One region of the Rhodococcus sp. FW305-130 genome, then DNA from elsewhere that is predicted to be linked to it. Evidence: riboswitches for the same ligand, from Rfam matches in the RefSeq annotation. Region 1 holds a riboswitch; each other region holds the start of a gene.
The links. A riboswitch is a leader RNA that binds a small molecule or an ion and turns the genes downstream of it on or off. The one in region 1 is predicted to bind S-adenosylmethionine.

Region 1 (2,195 bases):
CCCTTGGGCGTCAGCTGCTTTCCGCGTTCGAACCATGGCGAGGAGGGGAGTCCCGCGTAGGAAACGGAGGCCACCTCGCCGTGGCCGTCGAGGAATTCGGCGACCTTCTGTGCATTGGACACGTGACGCTCGATGCGCAGGCTCAAGGTTTCGATGCCCTGCGCGATGAGGAACGCGTTGAACGGCGCCACGGCGGAGCCGAGATCGCGCAGCAGTTGGACGCGCGCCTTGAGTGCAAACGCCGGCGCGCCGAGGTCTGCGAAGGTGACGCCGTGGTAGCTGGGATCAGGCGTCGTGAAGTTCGTGTGGCGACCCTGCGTCCAATCGAAGGTGCCGCCGTCGACGATCACGCCGGCGATCGCGGTGCCGTGTCCGCCAAGGTATTTGGTGGCCGAGTGAACGACGATGTCGGCGCCGTGTTCGAGTGGGCGGAGCAGGTACGGCGTCGCGACTGTGTTGTCCACGATCAACGGAAGACCGTTCTCGTGGGCCAGCGACGAGATGCCGGGGAGGTCGAGGATGTGGTTCTTGGGATTAGCGATCGTCTCGCCGTAGAACGCCTTCGTGTTCGGGCGAATGGCTTCGCGCCACTGCTCGAGATCGTCGGGATCCTCGACGAAGGTGACTTCGATGCCCAGCTTGCGAAGGGTGTAATGCAAGAGGTTGTACGTGCCGCCGTACAGGTACGGGCTCGAGACGATGTGGTCGCCGGCTTCGGCAATGTTGAGGATCGCGATGGTTTCGGCAGCCTGACCCGAGGAGAGGAGGAGTGCGGCGACTCCGCCTTCGAGGGCGGCGATGCGCTGCTCGACGGCGTCCTGTGTGGGATTCATGATCCGCGTGTAGATGTTGCCAGGCTCGGCGAGGCCGAACAGTGCCGCAGCGTGATCGGTGCTGTCGAAAACGTAGCTGGTGGTCTGGTAGATCGGCAGAGCGCGCGCATTGGTGGCGGTGTCCGCTGTCTGCCCGGCGTGCACCTGCTTGGTCTCGAACGACCAGTTCGCGGTCGGATCAGAAGTTGCTGCGCCGTCGGCTGTGTTGTCGGTCATGATTTGTTCACTCCAGTGGTCTGACGGATAGATGTCGGACGGGGGCGAAGGATCGCCGCCCCGTGCTGGGGTCTATCTACAAGTGCGACACATACTGAGTTACCTCCGTGGGGCTCGGCCCGGTCTGGGGTCCGTCCCTGTCGGACCCGCGCTTGTCACCCGAATTGCGGTGGAACTGCGTGAGCAGATCCACGTCGGGAAACCTGGTCATCACCCGGGGCACCCCACCGCGGTTGGAGGGTTGCCGTCCAGCGAGCCGGGGCTTGACGCTGGCACTCATGACCAAGTCGGATTCTACCGGGAAGTGAGCGCAGTCCTGACGCGGGGCGAATTGTGAGCCGCAACCGCACGCGAGACAGAGCGACGCAGCCCACTAGCAGGCAAAAGTTACTCGCGAGTAGAGACCGATGGGTGGACCTGCCGGTTGCGGCCTCACGGGTTAGCAGTACGCTTGTCTTGTTTGGGACTCATCTCCCGAGATCAGTCCACACCGTCTAGGTTTGATAATCGAACCGTTCGCGGACCCACTCACAAAGTGTGACCGCAACCGTGTAACCAGGGAAACTTCCTAGGAGGACGCGAAGCACCCATGTCCAAAATCAAGGTTGAGGGCACCGTCGTCGAACTCGACGGCGATGAGATGACGCGCATTATCTGGCAGTTCATCAAAGACAAGTTGATCCATCCGTATCTCGATGTGAACCTCGAGTACTACGACCTCGGTATCGAGTACCGCGACGAGACCGACGACCAGGTCACCATCGACGCAGCGCACGCGATCCAGAAGCACGGCGTCGGCGTCAAATGCGCCACGATTACGCCGGACGAGGCACGTGTCGAGGAATTCGGTCTCAAGAAGATGTGGCGTTCCCCGAACGGAACGATCCGCAACATTCTCGGCGGCACGATCTTCCGCGCACCGATCATCATCTCCAACGTTCCGCGACTCGTTCCGGGCTGGACCAAGCCGATCATCATCGGCCGTCACGCATTCGGCGACCAGTACCGCGCCACAGACTTCAAGGTCCCCGGCCCCGGCAAGGTGATGATCACCTACACGCCTGAGGACGGCAGCGCACCGATCGAGCACGAACTGGTCAACTTCCCCGAAGAGGGCGGCGTCGTCCAGGGGCAGTACAACTTCAC
Region 2 (2,195 bases), on a different contig from region 1:
AGATCCGCCAACTCCGCAGCAGAGCCGGTGAAGGTCAGCGCGTCCGAACGGTATTCGGCGCCGGCCTGCGCGTCGAGGCGCGCGAGCCGTTCCTTTCCGGTTTCTTCCGGCGCATCGAAGAAGACGACGATGTCGGTGAAGACCCGAAGAGGTTCGCCGGTGCGCTGCACGTGTTCTTCGGCGGCTCGCACTTCACCCAGGATTGCCGTGACCTGCTCGTCGTCGAACGGCGTCACGAACACCAGATCGGCCGTCCGCGCCGCCAGCTCGTACGCGACCCGCTGATGTGCCAACGCGGTAACGACGGGATGCCCCTGCGGCGGGCGCGGAGTCACCGACGGTCCACGGACCGAGAGGTACTTTCCCTCGAAGTCGATGTAGTGCAACTTGTCTCGGTCGATGAACCGGCGCTGCTCCACATCGCGGATCTCGGCGCCGTCCTCCCAGCTGTCCCAGAGTCGCCGGATTACGTCAGCCGCCTCCGCAGCTTCGTCGAACAGGTCGCGCACGAAGTCCGGGAGGACGCCTGAAACGATCGACTGACGGTCGGCATCGGTGAGCGCTGGGATGTCGCGACGCCCGAACTGTGCTGCCTCGGATTCCGACGCCGAAACCTTCACCTGCCATCCGGCGCGACCGCGCGAGGTGTAATCCAGCGTGGCAACGGCTTTGGACACGTGAAACGGCTCGGTGTGAATGGTGGTGATGGTCGGGATCAAGCCGATGTTGCTCGTGATCGGTGCCAGTCGGGCGGCCACGAGATGTGCGTCGAGCCGAGCGCGCACCCGATCAACCGCGTCGTCGACGGGCTCGAGTGGGTTGGCCGGCACCGAGAGACTGTCCTCGATGGTGACGAAATCGAGCAGACCACGCTCGGCGGTCGTCACCACGTCAGTCCAATACGACGCGCTGAACAGCTCACTCGGGCGCGAGTGTGGCTCTCGCCAGGCTGCAGGGTGCCAACCGGCACCGTCCAGCGCTACGGCGAGATGCAACGGAGCAAGATGAGAAGAGGGGGTGGAGGTCATCGGCGCATACTCCTGTTCGAGAACTACTCGGGAGCGCACAGTGCCGACCGCAGAAACCGTCAGCACCCGACTGACGGTTCTCGTGGCGACTGCCGCTTGCGACACGCACCGCGCGTATCGCCAGGTGTGATTCCGGGGCACCCCATCGGCATGAAGGGTTGCCGTCCAGCTAGCCGGTCCTTGTTGCTGGAGCTCTGCACCTACCTCGACGGTAATGAGTACGCGACAGCCCGGCAATCGCCCAGAACTGCGCCGGGGTGCCGGAAACCGCCTGCCACCTCAGATGATCGAGCGTGCAGCCTTTTCGCTCTCGAGGATTCGAATACCGGCAGCGCTGAGCCTCCGGGCTCCCTCGGCCGCGTCGACAGGCTCACCGACCGTCACGTGCGCGCCGAGTGGAACGACCGAATGAACAATTGTCTCGTCGTAGACGTGCACCAGGTTGCACCCCTGAGCCCCGTCACGACCACGCTGACCACCGACTTCCACGTTCAAGTCCTGGGTGTAACACGTCGACGACGCCACGGAAACCGGAATGCCGGCGAACGTCGCCGTCGTCGAATAGTGCAGATGCCCGGCAAGAATCGCCCGGACGTCGCTGCCACGCAAGACGTCTGCCAACCGGGACTGATCGCGCAACTCCACCAGAACCGCGAGATCCTGAATGCACGGAACCGGCGGATGATGCAGCGCCAGAATTGTTCCGTCGGGCGCGGGCACCGCCAATTCTGAGCGTAGCCAATCCAATTGACGATCCGAGATCTCACCGTAGTGGTGACCGGGAACCGACGAATCCAGGGTGATCACCCGCAGTCCGTCAAGGTCGTAGACGTTGTCGACGGGATGATCGGTGGCGTCCTCGCCCAACAGCAGAGACCTGAAAGTAGAGCGGTCGTCGTGGTTGCCCATCGCCCAGATGACCTGCGCATCGATCTCGGCCGCCACGGGTTCCACGATGGCTTTCAATTCCGCGTATGCGTCGGGGTGTCCCTGGTCGGTCAGGTCGCCGGTGAATATCAGTGCATCCGGGCGTGCGCCCGAGGCCACGATCCCGCTGAGCACTTCCCGCAATCTCGTCGACGCATCCACGGCGTCGTACAACTCCCCCTGAGCCACCAGATGCGTGTCACTGAGGTGCACCAGGAAATGCTTCGGACGCGGGTACTC
Region 3 (2,195 bases), on a different contig from region 1:
GGATCACGGATCTAGTGAACGGCGAAATAGACTCGGACGCAGTGTTTCCCGTCGACTCAGTCACAATGCACTTGCCGATCGCGGTGGCCGACTACGTGGATTTCTACGCGTCGGAAAATCATGCGACCAACCTCGGACGCCTGTTCCGACCCGACGCTGCCCCCTTGATGCCGAACTGGAAGCACCTTCCGGTCGGATACCACGGGCGCTCGAGCACCATCGTCGTCTCCGGCACCGATATCGTTCGCCCCTGCGGACAGCGCAAGTCACCCGATCAGGAAAACCCGGATTTCGGACCGTCCCGCCGCCTCGACATCGAGGCCGAAATGGGCTTCATCGTCGGAACTCCCTCGAAGATGGGCGATTCCATCACCCCGGACGACTTTGCCGAGCACGTCTTCGGCGCCGTCGTCGTGAACGACTGGTCCGCCCGGGACATCCAGGCGTGGGAATACGTCCCTCTCGGCCCGAATCTCGGGAAGAGCTTCGCGACGTCCATCTCTGCGTGGGTTGTCCCGTTACTCGCGCTCGAAGCTGCCCGAATCGATACGCCGGTGCAGGACCCCGAACCTCTCTCTTACCTGCGCGGCGAGGAGAAGTGGGGGTTGGACATCGACCTGGCCGTCGAATGGAACGGTCACGTCGTCTCCCGGCCGCCCTACGCCCAAATGTACTGGTCGCCGGCGCAGATGCTCGCGCACACCACTATCAACGGCGCAGCAGCGAGCACCGGCGATCTCTTTGCATCCGGAACCATTTCCGGACCGGACAAGGATCAGCGCGGCGCCTTCATCGAACTGACCTGGGGTGGCAAGGAACCCGTGACCGTGGGCTCCGAGACTCGAACCTTTCTCGAAGACGGCGACACCATCGCCATCTCGGCCACCGCTCCCGGCGTCGGGGGATCACGAATCGGCTTCGGGGATGTTCACGCTCGGATCCTGCCGGCAACGCAAACCGAAAGATAACGATTGACAACTGTTTGATTCACGCTGATCTGATGTCCGGAATTCCTTGCCTCACGATTCTCCGAAGATAAGCTGGACTAACCATCCAGAGCGATCGAGAGTCCTGGCTCCGTGACGTCGCAGCAACCCCCTCTGCTGAGGTGCGGGTGCTTTCTGCCAGGTCCGATGGAGGACTCGTGCCAGGCGATCGACCCCGTACCTCAGTGGGGACAGCAGCTGTCGTCGTGATCGTGGGCGGTGGCCCCCGCGGGACCGGCGTACTCGAGCGAATCCTCGCTCACGAATCGGTGAACGCCGATCCCGTACCGATCGACATTCACGTCGTGGACCCGTATCCGGCAGGCGCCGGCCGCATTTGGCGAGGCAGCCAGGCGCCGCTTCTGTGGATGAATTCGACAACCGCGGACGTCACGATGTTCACCGACGAGACCACCGCCGTGACCGGCCCGGTGCTGCCGGGTCCGACCCTCGCGGAATGGGTCGCCGAGCACTCGACTGAACTTGCCGAATTTCCCGAAATCGCGGCAGAAGTTCCGATGATCACCCCGTCGTCGTTTGCATCGAGGTCACTACAGAGCCGATACCTGAACTGGGTGTTCCAGACCGCGGTCGACTCTGCACCAGCGCACGTCGACGTTCGGGTTCATCGACGATCCGTGGTCGACATCGTGAACGTCGGCGAGATACAGACGGTTCATCTGGACGACGGAGTTGTCATCGAAGCGACGGCCGTCCTTCTCGCGCAAGGGCACCCCGATGCGTTGGCTGCCCCGCGTGAAACCGCGCTGACCAGCTTCGCGTCCGAGCACGGGTTGACCTACGTAGGTCCGGGATACACCGCCGACCTCGACGCCGATGTCATTCCCGAACGCGAACCGGTTCTGATCGCCGGGCTCGGGCTGGCTTTCATCGACTGGATGGTTCTCCTCGCCGAGAGCCGCGGCGGCGTCTTCGAACGCGGTGAGGACGGCACCCTCACTTACACTCCCTCGGGTCGGGAACCTCTGTTGTACGCCGGATCTCGTCGAGGCGTGCCGTACCACTCCAAGATTTCGTACTCGATCGCCGACGCGCGGCCACCGCTACCCCGGTTCTTCACCGCTGATCTTGTGCCCGGCGACGGGCCGTTGGATTTCCGAAACGACATCTGGCCGCTGGCGTCGAAAGAATTGGCAGGCGCCCACTATCACGAACTGTTCGCGTCGCACCCGGATCGGACGGTGGGCA

Region 2: linked by a shared signal. The riboswitch ahead of AC3WQS_RS30405 (LLM class flavin-dependent oxidoreductase) and the one ahead of AC3WQS_RS06810 (bifunctional o-acetylhomoserine/o-acetylserine sulfhydrylase) in region 1 are both predicted to bind S-adenosylmethionine.
Region 3: linked by a shared signal. The riboswitch ahead of AC3WQS_RS03275 (FAD/NAD(P)-binding protein) and the one ahead of AC3WQS_RS06810 (bifunctional o-acetylhomoserine/o-acetylserine sulfhydrylase) in region 1 are both predicted to bind S-adenosylmethionine.

Annotation. Positions count from the first base shown of each region.
Region 1 is NZ_JBYTAP010000002.1:150,823-153,017, forward strand. Features, by position in the region: gene AC3WQS_RS06810 (bifunctional o-acetylhomoserine/o-acetylserine sulfhydrylase) at 1-1,049, opposite strand, end outside; SAM riboswitch class IV at 1,193-1,333, opposite strand; gene AC3WQS_RS06815 (NADP-dependent isocitrate dehydrogenase) at 1,639-2,195, shown strand, end outside.
Region 2 is NZ_JBYTAP010000014.1:101,129-103,323, forward strand. Features, by position in the region: gene AC3WQS_RS30405 (LLM class flavin-dependent oxidoreductase) at 1-1,133, opposite strand, end outside; SAM riboswitch class IV at 1,116-1,229, opposite strand; gene AC3WQS_RS30410 (phosphodiesterase) at 1,308-2,195, opposite strand, start outside.
Region 3 is NZ_JBYTAP010000001.1:673,507-675,701, reverse strand. Features, by position in the region: gene fahA (fumarylacetoacetase) at 1-968, shown strand, start outside; SAM riboswitch class I at 1,047-1,140, shown strand; gene AC3WQS_RS03275 (FAD/NAD(P)-binding protein) at 1,145-2,195, shown strand, end outside.